Regions from separate parts of the Acidovorax sp. T1 genome, predicted to be linked through region 1. Evidence: riboswitches for the same ligand, from Rfam matches in the RefSeq annotation. Region 1 holds a riboswitch; the other holds the start of a gene.
The links. A riboswitch is a leader RNA that binds a small molecule or an ion and turns the genes downstream of it on or off. The one in region 1 is predicted to bind S-adenosylhomocysteine.
Positions count from the first base shown of each region.

Region 2: another riboswitch for S-adenosylhomocysteine. It lies ahead of metH (methionine synthase); the one in region 1 lies ahead of ahcY (adenosylhomocysteinase).

Region 1 is NZ_CP021648.1:720,928-728,334, reverse strand. It holds gene CCX87_RS03460 (23S rRNA (adenine(2030)-N(6))-methyltransferase RlmJ) at 1-255, shown strand, start outside; gene CCX87_RS03455 (septal ring lytic transglycosylase RlpA family protein) at 329-1,009, opposite strand; gene metF (methylenetetrahydrofolate reductase [NAD(P)H]) at 1,125-1,976, opposite strand; gene CCX87_RS03445 (TlyA family RNA methyltransferase) at 1,973-2,971, opposite strand; gene ahcY (adenosylhomocysteinase) at 3,083-4,519, opposite strand; S-adenosyl-L-homocysteine riboswitch at 4,588-4,666, opposite strand; gene CCX87_RS03435 (peptide chain release factor 3) at 4,826-6,454, shown strand; gene CCX87_RS03430 (HAD-IIB family hydrolase) at 6,454-7,308, shown strand; gene CCX87_RS03425 (hypothetical protein) at 7,366-7,407, shown strand, end outside.
Region 2 is NZ_CP021648.1:138,537-145,943, forward strand. It holds gene urtC (urea ABC transporter permease subunit UrtC) at 1-469, shown strand, start outside; gene urtD (urea ABC transporter ATP-binding protein UrtD) at 489-1,232, shown strand; gene urtE (urea ABC transporter ATP-binding subunit UrtE) at 1,273-1,962, shown strand; gene fmdA (formamidase) at 2,183-3,412, shown strand; gene CCX87_RS00625 (FmdB family zinc ribbon protein) at 3,457-3,819, shown strand; gene CCX87_RS00630 (aliphatic amidase) at 3,860-4,897, shown strand; S-adenosyl-L-homocysteine riboswitch at 5,044-5,147, shown strand; gene metH (methionine synthase) at 5,201-7,407, shown strand, end outside.

The DNA.
Region 1 (7,407 bases):
CTGCCGCGCCGCCTCAAAACCCTGGCCACCAAGGCGGGCAAGAGCTGGCTGCACGCCACGCTGACCGTGAAGTCCAGCAAGCTCACCGAGACTGCGGAGGGCGAAGTCAAGCGCCCCGGCCTGCCCGCCAGCGGCATGTTTTTAATCAACCCGCCCTTCACCCTCAAGGCCGCCTTGAAGACGGCACTGCCCCAGATGGTGGAACTGCTGGCGCAAGACAAGCACGCCACCCACACGCTCGAATCGGGCGGCTGAAAACCGCGCCCCCGCCTGACCGGGGCAGAGGGCGGGTTGGCAGCGGTTCTTGTACGGTCAAGGCGCTACGGCGCTACGGCGCCGACACCGACTGGGGACAGTCGCCCTCGCCTTCCTCCAGCAGCCACAGTTCCACGGGCTTGATGCCCAGGCCCTGCATGCCCAGTTCCTGGGCGGCGGCCTGGCTCACATCAATCACGCGGTTCATGGCAAACGGGCCGCGGTCGTTGATGCGCACCACCACGGCGCGGCCGGTGAGCTGGCTGCGCACGCACACCCGGGTGCCAAAAGGCAGGGTGCGGTGCGCGGCGGTGAAATCGCGGCGGTTGAAGATCTCGCCACTGGCCGTGCGCCGGCCATGAAAGCGCGGGCCGTACCACGAGGCCAGGCCCTGCTGGTCGCTCTCGCGCACGGATTCCACCGGGGATTCTGGAGGCACCGCGCCGGCGGCACCGCGCCGGGCGGCATCGCTGCGAACCGGCTCGGGCAACGCGGCCTTGGGGAGCCGCTCGCCCGGCTTATCCGCCAAGGGCGCACAAAACCGCGAGCGGGGCGCGCCACGCTGCTGGGCCAGCTCGCAAGCATTGCGAGGCTCGGCCGACGCCTCGGGGGGGGCCTCAGTGGCCACCAAGGGGGCCGCTTCGCGAGCCACCTTCTCTGGCACCGGCATCGGTGCACAGGCCGCCAGAACACATGCAACAACCCCCGGGCCCAACAGGTCGCGCCAGCGCCGTATCCGGTCAGACAGTTGCATCCATCACCTCTTCCAGAAAAAAAACAAACACACCCACCGCGAGGTAACAATTGCATCCACCTTCTCCAGCGACAACGCAACCCGCCCCCCGACGCCCAAGCCACCAGGCGCCCCATTACAAACCGAGGCGCCGGCACAACTCCAGCGTGGTTGCACTCTGATTCATGGTGTAGAAGTGCAGGCCCGGCACGCCGCGCTGGCGCAGTTGCTCGCACAGCGAAGTCACCACATCCAGGCCAAAGGCCCGGATCGACGCCGTATCGTCGCCAAAGCCCTGCAGGCGCAGCCGGATCCAGCGCGGAATCTCGGCGCCGCAGGCGTCGGAAAACCGCATCAGTTGCGATGAGCCCATGATGGGCATGATGCCGGGCACCACGGGCACATCCAGCCCCAGGCGGCGCACATCGTCCACAAAGCGCTCATACGCATCGGCATTGAAGAAATACTGCGTGATGGCCGAATCGGCCCCGGCCCGCACCTTGGCGGCAAAGGCCTGCAGGTCGGCATCGGCCGACTTGGCCTGGGGATGCACCTCGGGATAGGCGGCCACCTCGATGTGGAAATCGCGCCCCGTCTCGGCCCGGATGAAGGCCACCAGGTCACTGGCGTAGTGGAACTCGCCCCCCATGCCATAGCCGCTGGGCAAATCGCCGCGCAGGGCCACCAGGCGCTTGACGCCCATGGCCTTGAGCGTGGCCAGCTGCTCACGCACCGACTCGCGCGTGGCGCCCACGCACGAGAAGTGCGAGGCCGCGCTCACGCCCTCGGCCAGGATCTCCTGCACGGTGCCGAAGGTGCCCTCTTGCGTGGAACCGCCCGCACCGTAGGTGACCGAGCAGAACTCGGGCCGCTGCGCATACAGCTGCTGGCGCACGGCGCGCAGCTTGCCCGCGCCCTCGGGCGTCTTGGGCGGAAAGAATTCAAAACTCACCGGCAAACCGGTGGCTGGTGCGTTGGCCGCGGTCATGCGCCCCTCCTCGCAAAAACAAAAAACTCGTGGTTGCCGTCGCCGCCGCTGATGGGGCTGTCCAGCCAGGCTTGCACCTGCAGGCCCAGCTCGGCGCAGCAGTCGCGGATGCGCTGCTCGACCACTGCATAAAGCGCCGCATCGCGCACGATGCCGCCCTTGCCCACCTGGCCGGGCTGCAACTCGAACTGCGGCTTGACCAGCATGAGCAGGCTGCCGCCCGGCGCCAGCAACGGCACCAGCGCGGGCAGCACCAGCGTGAGCGAGATGAACGACAGGTCGCCCGTCACCACGTCAAAAACCGGCGTGATATCGACATCAGCACATTCGGCGCGGCGGCGGCGCTCCACCGGCAGCGTGCCCTGTTCGCGCGCCTTGGCACGGGCGGCGCGCTCAGACTTGAAGGTCTCGATGTCCTGGTCCTTGGCGTCGTTGCTGTCGTCGTATGCCTCGTCCACCTGCCCGCCATTGCGCATCCAGCTGTAGGGCGCCTCGGGCTGGGTCTCGTTGTCCTCTTCCACCTCGATGACTTCGGACAGGGCCAGTTCACACGCTTGCTGCAAGGCCTGCGCCGTCAGCGACCGTGCATTCACGCCCTCCACGCAGACCACGCGCACGTCGCTGCGCAGCCGTTCGTGCAACTGGCCGTGGCCCACGTCCACGCCGATCACCTGCACGGCGCCGTGCTGCAGCAGGCAATCGGTGAACCCGCCCGTGCTCTGCCCCACATCCAGGCAGCGCAGCCCCGCCACCGACAGGCCGGTGGCCCGCAGCGCCCCTTCGAGCTTGAGCCCACCGCGCGAGATGTACTTGGCCTCGGCATCGTCGAGCAGCCGCACCTCTGCCACGGACGGAATCTCATCACCGTTCTTGACGACCTTCTGCCACGGCGCCAGCGGCGACAGACGCCACTCCACGCCCGAGGCAATCAGCCGCTGCGCCTGCGAGCGCGTGGCCGCATGGCCTCCATCCACCAAAAAAACATCTGCGCGCATGCGTCACTCTCTCGTCAGCAGACGATTCATTTCAATAAAAACAAGCTCTAGCCCTTGTACCGCTTGCGCTACCAGCTCCAAAAACAGGAGCATGGCAGCAGCAAGCACGGTTCAATACCGGTAGGTGTCAGGCTTGTAAGGGCCTTGCTTTGGCACGCCGATGTAGGCGGCCTGCTCGTCGCTCAGCTCGGTCAGCATGGCGCCCACCTTCTTGAGGTGCAGGCGCGCCACCTTTTCGTCAAGGTGCTTGGGCAGCACATAGACCTTGCCGTTTTCGTAGAAATCGCTGTGCGTGAACAGCTCGATCTGGGCGATGGTCTGGTTGGCAAAGCTCGACGACATCACGAAGCTGGGGTGGCCCGTGCCGCAACCCAGGTTCACCAGGCGGCCCTTGGCCAGCAGGATGATGCGCTTGCCGTCGGCAAAAATCACATGGTCCACCTGGGGCTTGATCTCTTCCCACTGGCAGTGCGCTTCGAGCTTGGCCACCTGGATTTCGTTGTCGAAGTGGCCAATGTTGCAGACGATGGCCTGGTCCTTCATGGCCTGCATGTGCTCGAAGGTGATCACGTCACGGTTACCCGTGGTGGTCACAAAAATATCGGCCTTGTCAGCGGCATATTCCATGGTCACGACCTTGTAGCCTTCCATCGCGGCCTGCAGGGCGTTGATCGGGTCGATCTCGGTCACCCACACCTGGGCGCTCAGGGCGCGCAGGGCCTGGGCGCTGCCCTTGCCCACGTCGCCGTAGCCCGCCACCACGGCCACCTTGCCGGCGATCATCACATCGGTGGCGCGCTTGATGCCATCCACCAGCGACTCGCGGCAGCCGTACAGGTTGTCAAACTTGCTCTTGGTTACCGAGTCGTTCACGTTGATGGCGCGGAACATCAGGCTGCCCTTGGCCGACATTTCCTTCAAGCGGTGCACGCCGGTGGTCGTTTCTTCGGTCACGCCGATGATCTGTGCGCTCTTGCGGCTGTACCAGGTCGGGTCCACGGCCAACTTGGCTTTGATGGAGGCGAACAGGCAGGTTTCTTCTTCGCTGGTGGGGTTGGCGATCAGCGAGGCGTCCTTTTCGGCGCGCTTGCCCAAGTGCATCAGCAGCGTGGCGTCGCCGCCGTCGTCCAGAATCAGGTTGGGGCCTTCGCCTTCGCTGCCGGCGGGGCCAAAGTCAAAGATGCGGTGGGTGTAGTCCCAGTACTCGGCCAGGGTTTCGCCCTTGATCGCGAACACGGGCGTGCCGGCTGCGGCAATGGCGGCGGCAGCGTGGTCTTGTGTGGAGAAGATGTTGCACGATGCCCAGCGCACTTGGGCGCCCAGGGCCTGCAGCGTCTCGATCAGCACGGCGGTCTGGATCGTCATGTGCAGCGAGCCCGTGATGCGCGCACCCTTGAGGGCCTGCTTGGCGGCGAATTCCTCGCGGATGGCCATCAGGCCGGGCATTTCGGTCTCGGCGATGCGGATCTCTTTGCGGCCCCATTCGGCCAGGCCGATGTCGGCAATGATGCAGTCGGTGTTTACGGGGGCGTTGACGCGTGCGTTCATGGTGTGCTCCAAAGCATGTTTGAAAAGCCACTTGACGCGGGGAGAATCGAAAGGCTCACCGCACGATAAGTGGATGAGCGTCGTTGCTGGATGACTCCGAGCCTCACGCCCCGCCAGTAGCTGGGGGCGCTGCAACGCTCCTCGGATGCCGGCGATTATAAAAGCACTTGCGCTGGCCCCAGGCTGCGTCTGGCCTATGCCCGGTAAAATCGTGGGTTTGGCCGCCCTGCCCCACGCTGTGCGAAGGCTGGCCCAACGTTTGCCCCTGCAAGGCCCCTGCGCCCTGCCCACCCTTCTGGAACCCCCGTGTCCTACGCCTCAGAAACCCGGCGCCGCCGCACCTTTGCCATCATTTCCCACCCCGACGCCGGTAAAACGACGCTGACGGAAAAGCTGCTGCTGTTCTCGGGCGCGATCCAGATCGCCGGCGCCGTCAAGGGCCGCAAGGCCAGCCGCCACGCCACCTCGGACTGGATGGAAATCGAAAAGCAGCGCGGCATTTCGGTGGCCAGCTCGGTCATGCAGATGCTGTACCGCGAGCACGTCATCAACCTGCTCGACACGCCCGGCCACAAAGACTTTTCGGAAGACACCTACCGCGTGCTCACCGCCGTCGATTCGGCCCTGATGGTGATCGACGCGGCCAACGGCGTGGAAGCGCAGACCCGCCGCCTGATCGAGGTCTGCCGCCAGCGCGACACGCCCATCATCACCTTCGTCAACAAGATGGACCGCGAGGTGCGCGACCCGCTGGACATCCTCGACGAGGTCGAGCGCGAGCTGGGCATGCCCTGCTGCCCCATCACCTGGCCCGTGGGCCAGGGCAAAAGCTTTGGCGGCATCATCAATCTGCGCACGCAGACCATGACGGTGTTCACCCCCGGCAGCGATCGCGGCCCGAAAGACTTTGAAGTGGTGCCGCTGGCCGAGGCCGACCGGCTGCGCGCGCGTTTTGGCCAGCCGTTTGACGATGCGCTGGAGAGCATGGAGCTGGCCGTGGGCGCCTCGGCGGCCTGGAACCACGCCGACTTTCTGGCTGGCAAACTCACGCCCGTGTTCTTCGGCTCGGGCGTGAACAACTTCGGTGTGATGGAAGTGCTCGATGCCGTGGTGGACATGTCGCCCCCGCCGGGCCCGCGCGTGAGCACGCTGCAGGTGAACAAGCAGCCCGTGGTCAAGACCATCCAGCCCGAGGACGAAGGCTTTGCCGGCGTGGTGTTCAAGGTGCAGGCCAACATGGACGCCAACCACCGCGACCGCATCGCCTTTGTGCGCGTGGCCTCGGGCAAATACACACCGGGCATGAAGCTCAAGGTGCAGCGCACTGGCAAGGAGCTGCGCCCCACCAGCGTGGTCACGTTCATGAGCCAGCGCCGCGAGGCGGTGGAAGAAGCCTACGCGGGCGACATCATCGGTTTCACCACGCACGGCGGCGTGCAGCTGGGCGACACCATCACCGACGGCGCCAACCTGCAGTTCACCGGCCTGCCCTTCTTCGCGCCCGAGCTGTTCATGACGGTGATCCTGAAGAACCCGCTGCGCACCAAGCAGCTGCAGCAGGGCCTGGCCCAGCTGGGCGAGGAAGGCGCCATCCAGGTCTTCCGGCCCGACGTGGGCGGCCCCATGCTGCTGGGCGCCGTGGGCCAGCTGCAGTTTGAAGTGGTGCAGCACCGCCTGAAGGCAGAATACGACGCCGATGTGCGCCTGGAAGGCTGCCAGTACACGGGCGCGCGCTGGATCAGCGCCGACAGCCCGGCCGACCTGCGCGCCTTTACCGACGCCTACCCCATGCGCCTGTCGCACGACGCGGCCAATGCGCTGGCCTACCTGTGCACCAGCCCCTATGACGTGCGGCTGGCGCAGGAGCGGTTTCCGAAAATCCACTTTCATCCGCTGCGCGAGCATGCGGGCCTGGCGCTGGACAGCAACCACTGATGACGGCGCCCGTGCCGGCATTCCTGCGCCCCCTGAGCGAGTGGCCGGCACCGGCGCCGGGCCAGCTGCTGGGCGTGCTCACCGACATCGACGACACCCTGACCACCGACGGCGCCATCACCCCCGATGCGCTGCAGGCACTGGCGGCGCTGAAGGCCAGCGGCCTGCAGGTGATTCCCATCACCGGCCGGCCGGTGGGCTGGAGTGAGCCGTTTGCCGCTGCCTGGCCCGTGGATGCCATCGTGGCAGAGAACGGCGCGGTGGCACTGCTGCCCGCAGATGAAAATAATGGTCAAATCGGCATCAAGCCCTTATCCAATAAGCGCCAGCAGCTATCAAAAATATACCAACAGGACCCCGCCACGCGTGCCGCCAATTACACCCGCATGCAGCAGGTTCTGGCCCAGATTGAGCGCGAGGTGCCCGGTGCCCGCCGCGCCACCGATTCGCCGGGCCGCGAGACCGACATCGCCATCGACCACAGCGAATTCACCCATCTGCCGCAAGACGCCATCGACCACGCCGTGCGCATCCTGCGCAGTGCGGGCATGAACGCCACGGTGAGCAGCATTCACATCAACGGCTGGTTTGGGGCGCACAACAAACTTGAGGGCGCACGCTGGATCGTGCGCGAACTGTTCGGGCGCGACCTCGATGCCGAGATCGACCGCTGGGTGTATGTGGGCGACTCGACCAACGACCAGCTCATGTTTGAGCACTTCCCCCACAGCGTGGGCGTGGCCAACATTGCGCGTTTCGTGCCCCAGCTCACGCACCTGCCGCGTTATGTGACACAGGGCGAGCGCGGCGCGGGCTTTGCGGAGGTCGCGCGCGCGGTGCTGGCGACACTTTGATGTCATCCGGCAAGGCCAGCGGCGCCCCGGCACACCCAAGCTGCGCTAGAGTTGGGTATGGACTTGATCAACACACTCCGACACTGGCAGGCCATCGAC
Region 2 (7,407 bases), 580 kb from region 1:
CAAGGTATTCACCTTCTGTCTGGCGGCGGCACTGTCGGGTATTGGCGGCGCGATGTTCTCGCTGCAGGTGGGCTTCATGTCGCCCAGTTTCGTGGGCATCGTGCCGTCCATTGAGATGGTGATCTATGCCGCCGTGGGCGGGCGCATGAGCCTAGTGGGCGCTGTGTATGGCACCTTGCTTGTGAACGCAGGCAAGACGTATTTTTCCGAGAGTTTTCCCGAGTTGTGGTTGTTCCTCATGGCCGGTCTTTTCATCGGCGTGACCATGGCCTTCCCCATGGGGCTGGCCGGTCTGTGGGAGAGCCATGTGGTGCCCTGGTGGAAGGGTCGCCGCGAGGCGTTGCGCCAGGCGTCCGCGAAAGGCATGCCACCCGTAGCGCGCCCGCCCGTGGATGGGGGGCCAGCGGTGGCGTCGTCGACCGCGCCCTCTGATGTGTTACCTGACGGTGTGAGCCGCCAGGGCATCTGAAACCACCGGAGTACCCTTCATGAGCAATACCGACTTCACCCTGGCCGTGGAAGACCTTACCGTGTCGTTCGACGGCTTCAAGGCCATCGACGCCCTCACGCTGTACATCGACAGGAACGAGCTGCGCGTGATCATCGGCCCCAACGGCGCGGGCAAGACCACCCTGCTGGACCTGATCTGCGGCAAGACGCGCGCCACGGGCGGCAGCATCAAGTTCAAGAACGAGGAGCTCACGCGCATGGCCGAGCACAAGCGCGTGCGGCTGGGCATCGGCCGCAAGTTCCAGACGCCCTCCATCTACGAGAACCTGTCGGTTTTCCAGAACCTGGAGGTGTCTTACCCCGCAGGCCGCTCGGTGTTAGGGGCGCTGGCCTTCAAGTGCACCGACGAGGTCAAGGCGCGCGTGCAGGTGGTGGCCGAGGACATTGGCCTGGGCGACAAACTCGACACCGAAGCGGGGCTGCTCAGCCATGGGCAAAAGCAGTGGCTGGAGATCGGCATGCTGCTCATGCAGGAGCCCGAGCTGCTCATGCTCGACGAGCCCATCGCCGGGATGAGCGCACGCGAGCGCGAGCTCACGGCCGACCTTTTGCAGCGCATCTGCAAGAACCGCGCGGTGATCGTGATCGAGCATGACATGGACTTCGTCAAGCGCATTGCCCACAAGGTCACGGTGATGCACCAGGGAAAGATCCTGGCCGAGGGCCCTATGGAGAAGGTGCAGTCCGATCCCCGGGTCATCGAGGTGTATCTGGGCCACTGAGCTCGCCCACTACAACGCATACCACCACAGGAGCGCCAGCATGTTGGAAGTCAAGGATCTGTTCGTGGCCTACGGCCAGAGCGAAGCGCTGCACGGCATCACCTTCGAGGGCCGCGAGAACGAAACCGTGGCCATCATGGGCCGCAACGGCATGGGCAAGACCACGCTGTTCAAGAGCCTCATGGGCGTCATGCCCGTCAAGAGCGGCCACATCACCGTGGCAGGCCAGGAAGTGACCCGGGACGAGAGCTTTCGCCGGGTGGCCAAGGGCATCGCCTATGTGCCCCAGGGGCGCATGATCTTCCCCACGCTTTCGGTGGAAGAGAACATCCAGACCGGACTGGAAAACTCCAGGACACGCCAGATACCCGACGACATCTACGCCCTGTTCCCGGTGCTGTGGGACATGCGGCGGCGCAAGGGCGGCAACCTTTCTGGTGGACAGCAGCAGCAGCTGGCCATAGCCCGTGCGCTCGTCACCGACCCGAAGGTGCTGCTGCTCGATGAGCCCACCGAAGGCATCCAGCCCTCGATCATCAAGGACATCGCCAAGGCACTCAACGAGATCCGCAAGCTGCGCAAGATCACCATCGTGGTGAGCGAGCAGGTGCTTTCGTTCGCCATGGACGTGGCCGACCGGCTGTTCGTCATCGAGGGTGGCCGCCTGGTGCATGAAACCGCGCGGGCCGATACCGACCAGGATCGCATCAAGGCGTACCTCTCTGTCTGAAGGCATGCAACACCGTACTGTGGCGCTGGGCGCCTTCACCGTTCTTCCGCGTTGCTGTGCGCCCTGCGCGGTAGCGGATACGGGCCGTGCGGCTGGGCCGCCATCGTTTGGTGGCGCCGGAAAAGGGCGGGCGACAGCCACGGACCCCAGGAGGAACGCGCCGTTTCCTTTGCTTGCTTTCCATTCCACCTTTTTCTCACCACCCTTCTAGGAGCACACCATGGCCGAAACCCTCATCAAGGTTGACCTCAAGCAATCGCCCTACGACAACCCGTTGGTGCACAACCGCTGGCACCCCGACATCCCCATGGCTGTGTGGGTGGAGCCGGGCGCAGAGTTCAAGCTCGAGACCTACGACTGGACTGGCGGTGCCATTAAGAACGACGACTGCGCTGACGACGTGCGCGACGTGGACCTGTCCACCGTGCACTTCCTGTCGGGCCCCGTGGGCGTGAAAGGCGCCGAGCCCGGTGACCTGCTGGTGGTGGACCTGCTTGACATCGGCGCCCGTGACGACAGCCTGTGGGGCTTCAACGGCTTCTTCAGCAAGCAGAACGGTGGCGGCTTTCTCGATGAGCATTTTCCGCTCGCGCAAAAGTCCATCTGGGACTTTCATGGCATGTTCACCAGCAGCCGCCATATCCCCGGCGTGAACTTCGCGGGCCTGATCCACCCGGGCCTGATCGGCTGCCTGCCCGACCAGAAGATGCTGGACACCTGGAACGCCCGCGAGGCCGAGCTCATCGCCACCAACCCCACGCGCGTGCCGGGCCTGGCCAATCCGCCCGCACCGGCCACGGCCCACATGGGCAAGCTGCAGGGCGATGCCCGCGCCAAGGCGGCGGCCGAGGGTGCGCGCACCGTGCCCCCGCGCGAGCACGGCGGCAACTGCGACATCAAGGATCTTTCGCGCGGCTCCAAGGTGTACTTCCCGGTGTATGTGGAAGGCGGTGGCCTTTCCGTGGGCGACCTTCACTTCAGCCAGGGCGACGGCGAGATCACCTTCTGCGGCGCCATCGAGATGGCCGGATGGGTGCACATGAAGGTCAGCCTCATCAAGGGCGGCATGGCCAAGTACGGCATCAAGAACCCCATCTTCAAGCCCAGCCCGATCACGCCTAATTACAAGGACTATCTGATCTTCGAGGGCATTTCGGTGGACGAGCAGGGCAAGCAGCATTACCTGGATGTGACCATTGCCTATCGCCAGGCTTGCCTGAACGCCATCGAATACCTCAAGAAGTTCGGCTACAGCGGCGCGCAGGCCTATTCGCTGCTGGGCACCGCCCCCGTGCAAGGGCACATCAGCGGCGTGGTGGACGTGCCCAACGCCTGCGCCACGCTGTGGCTGCCGACGGAGATTTTCGACTTCGACATCAACCCCAGCGCCGCCGGCCCCGTGAAGGTGCTCGACGGCAGCGTGGACATGCCGATCTCGCAAGACAAATAACCACCGCGCTACCGCCCTCCCTTCAACCCACGTGCTGCCCTGCCATGCCCACCTACGACTACGCCTGCCCGGATTGCGGCAACTTCGATGCATTGCGCAGCATCGCCCTGCGCAATGAACCCTGCGCGTGCCCGGACTGCGGGGCGGCGGCGGCGCGGGTGTTCGCCCACGCGCCGCACCTGGCCTGCGTGAGTCCCGAGCAGCGCCGCGCATTCGACACCAACGAGCGCGCCCGGCACGTGCCGCGCTCGTCGCGCGACACGGAGGCCGGCAGCTACGGCCGGCTGCGCCACCCTTCGGGCTGCGGGTGCTGCAGCGCAGGCGGTGCCAAGCGCGGCGGCACGGTCACGGCGCCCAGCGGTGCCAAAGCCTTCCCTTCCAAACGGCCCTGGATGATCAGCCACTGAGGCTGCGCCGGGCCATACCAACGAACCAGGAGAACACGCCATGATTCACGGCGATATTTCGAGCAGCAAGGACACCGTCGGCGTCGCGGTGGTCAATTACAAGATGCCCCGCCTGCACACCAAGGCAGAGGTGCTGGCCAATGCGCGCAAGATCGCCGACATGATCGTGGGCATGAAAAGCGGGCTGCCGGGCATGGACCTCGTCATCTTTCCTGAGTACAGCACCCACGGCATCATGTACGACCGCCAGGAGATGATGGACACCGCCGCCACCATTCCGGGCGAGGAAACCGAGATCTTCGCCGCGGCCTGCCGCCAGGCCAAGGTGTGGGGCGTGTTCTCGCTGACCGGCGAGCGCCATGAGGAGCACCCCCGCAAAGTGCCCTACAACACGCTGATCCTGATGAATGACCAGGGGGAGATCGTGCAGAAGTACCGCAAGATCATGCCGTGGACGCCCATCGAGGGCTGGTACCCGGGCGATCGCACCTATGTGAGCGAAGGCCCCAAGGGCCTGAAGATCAGCCTCATCATCTGCGACGATGGCAATTACCCCGAGATCTGGCGCGACTGTGCCATGCGCGGAGCCGAGTTGATCGTGCGCTGCCAGGGCTACATGTACCCGGCCAAGGAGCAGCAGATCCTCATCAGCAAGGCCATGGCCTTTGCCAACAACACCTATGTGGCCGTGGCCAATGCGGCGGGATTTGACGGCGTCTACACCTACTTTGGCCACAGCGCGCTCATCGGCTTTGACGGGCGCACGCTGGGTGAGTGTGGCGAGGAGGAGATGGGCGTGCAGTACGCGGCGCTGTCCACCAGCCTGATCCGCGACTTCCGCAAGAACGGCCAGAGCGAGAACCACCTGTTCAAGCTGCTGCACCGGGGCTACACGGGCATGATCAATTCGGGCGATGGTGACCGGGGCGAGGCCGCGTGTCCCTATGACTTCTACCAGCGCTGGATTGCCGATCCCCAGGGAACGCGCGCGGCGGTGGAGGCCATCACCAGGCCCATGGTCGGCACGGAAGAGTGCCCGATTGAAGGGATTCCCCATCCCGGTATTGCGCCCGTTTGAGGGCTAGCCCGGTGCGTTGGCGGGCCGCCGGAGGTGGCCCCGTGGCCTTCGCCACAAACGGCCAACCGAGCTCCCTGCGGGAGGGCGGATTTCCCGAGCGCGCCGTCTCCTGTCGGCTGCGCCGGTCACCGTAGAATTGCAGGCTCCGGTCCAAGGAGCGTTGCAACGCGGCACCCTGCTGCGTCAGGCTTGGGCCAGGCGCCGGCAAAGGCACACTGCCGCGCCCTGCTGACAACGACGCTCACCTGTTGTCACGCCGTTTTTTTGCAGGTGAGCCCTATGTCCGCTATTTCGCTGCCCCCCATGAAGCTGTCCGGCCTGGAGCCGGTGTCCATTGGCGAGGGTGCGCTGTTCGTCAACATTGGCGAACGCACCAATGTCACCGGCTCCAAGGCGTTCGCGCGCATGATCCTGAATGGCCAGTACGAAGAGGCCCTGGCCGTGGCGCGCCAGCAGGTGGAAAACGGCGCGCAGGTCATCGACATCAACATGGACGAGGCCATGCTCGACAGCAAGGCCGCCATGGTGCGCTTTCTGCAGCTGATCGCGTCCGAGCCCGACATCGCGCGCGTGCCCATCATGGTGGACAGCTCCAAGTGGGATGTGATCGAGGCCGGGCTGCGCTGCATCCAGGGCAAGGGCATCGTCAACTCGATTTCCATGAAAGAGGGCGTGGGCGCCTTCAAGCACCAGGCCAAGCTGGTCAAGCGCTATGGCGCGGCCGCCGTGGTGATGGCATTTGACGAAAAAGGCCAGGCCGACACCTACGCGCGCAAGATCGAGATCTGCGAACGCGCCTACCGCATCCTGGTTGACGAGGTGGGCTTTCCACCCGAAGACATCATCTTCGATCCCAACATTTTTGCCGTGGCCACCGGCATCGAAGAGCACAACAACTACGCGGTCGATTTCATCAACGCCACGCGCTGGATCAAGCAGCACCTGCCGGGTGCCAAGGTGTCAGGCGGTGTGAGCAACGTCAGTTTCAGCTTCCGTGGCAACGATCCGGTGCGCGAGGCCATCCACACCGTGTTTCTATACCACGCCATCAAGGCCGGCATGGACATGGGCATCGTCAACGCGGGCATGGTGGGCGTCTATGACGACCTCGAACCCGTGCTGCGCGAGCGCGTGGAAGACGTGGTGCTCAACCGCCGCAGCGACGCCGGAGAGCGCCTGGTCGAAATCGCCGAAACCGCCAAGAGCGGCGCCAAGGACGAGAGCAAGAAGCTCGAATGGCGCGGCACCCCTGAGCACCCCAAGACCGTGGGCGAGCGCCTGTCGCACGCACTGGTGCACGGCATCACCGACTTCATCACCGAAGACACCGAAGAGGCCTACCGCGCCATTCTGGCCCAGGGCGGCCGCCCGCTGCATGTGATCGAAGGCCCGCTCATGGACGGCATGAACGTGGTGGGCGACCTGTTTGGCGCCGGCAAGATGTTCTTGCCCCAGGTGGTGAAAAGCGCCCGCGTGATGAAGCAGGCCGTGGCCCACCTGATTCCCTACATTGAAGAAGAAAAACGCCAGGATGAAGCTGCGGGCCGCGATGTGCGCAGCAAGGGCAAGATCGTCATCGCCACCGTCAAGGGCGATGTGCACGACATCGGCAAGAACATCGTCACCGTGGTCTTGCAGTGCAACAACTTCGAGGTGGTGAACATGGGCGTGATGGTGCCTTGCCACGAGATTCTGGCGCGCGCCAAGGTCGAAGGCGCTGACATCGTGGGCCTGTCGGGCCTCATCACCCCCAGCCTTGAAGAGATGCAGTATGTGGCCGGCGAGATGCAAAAGGATGAGCATTTCCGCATCAAAAAAATTCCGCTGCTGATCGGCGGCGCCACCTGCTCGCGCGTGCACACCGCCGTCAAGATTGCACCGCACTATGAAGGCCCCGTGGTCTATGTGCCCGATGCCTCGCGCAGCGTGAGCGTGGCGCAAAGCCTGCTGGGCGACGGCGTGGACAGTTACGTGGCAGAGATCAACGCCGACTACGACAAGGTGCGCATCCAGCACGCCAACAAAAAGGCCACGCCGCTGTGGCCGCTGGCCAAGATCCGCGCCAACAAGACGCCCGTGGACTGGTCTGCTTACCAGCCGGCCGTGCCGCGCGCCCTGGGGCGCCGCGTGTTCAAGAACTTCGACCTGGCCGAGCTGGCTAAGTACATCGACTGGGGCCCGTTCTTCCAGACCTGGGACCTGGCCGGTCCGTACCCCGCCATCCTCACGGACGAGGTGGTAGGCGTGGAAGCCAGTCGCGTGTTTGCCGACGGCCAGGCCATGCTCAAGAAAATCATCGAAGGCCGCTGGCTCACCGCCAGTGGCGTGATGGCCCTGTTGCCCGCCAACAGCGTGAACGATGACGACATCGAGTTCTACACCGACGACACCCGCACCGAAGTCGCCATGACCTGGTACGGCATGCGCCAGCAGACTGAAAAGCATGTGATCGACGGCGTAACCCGCCCCAGCCGGTGCCTCGCCGACTTTGTGGCGCCCAAGAGCAGCGG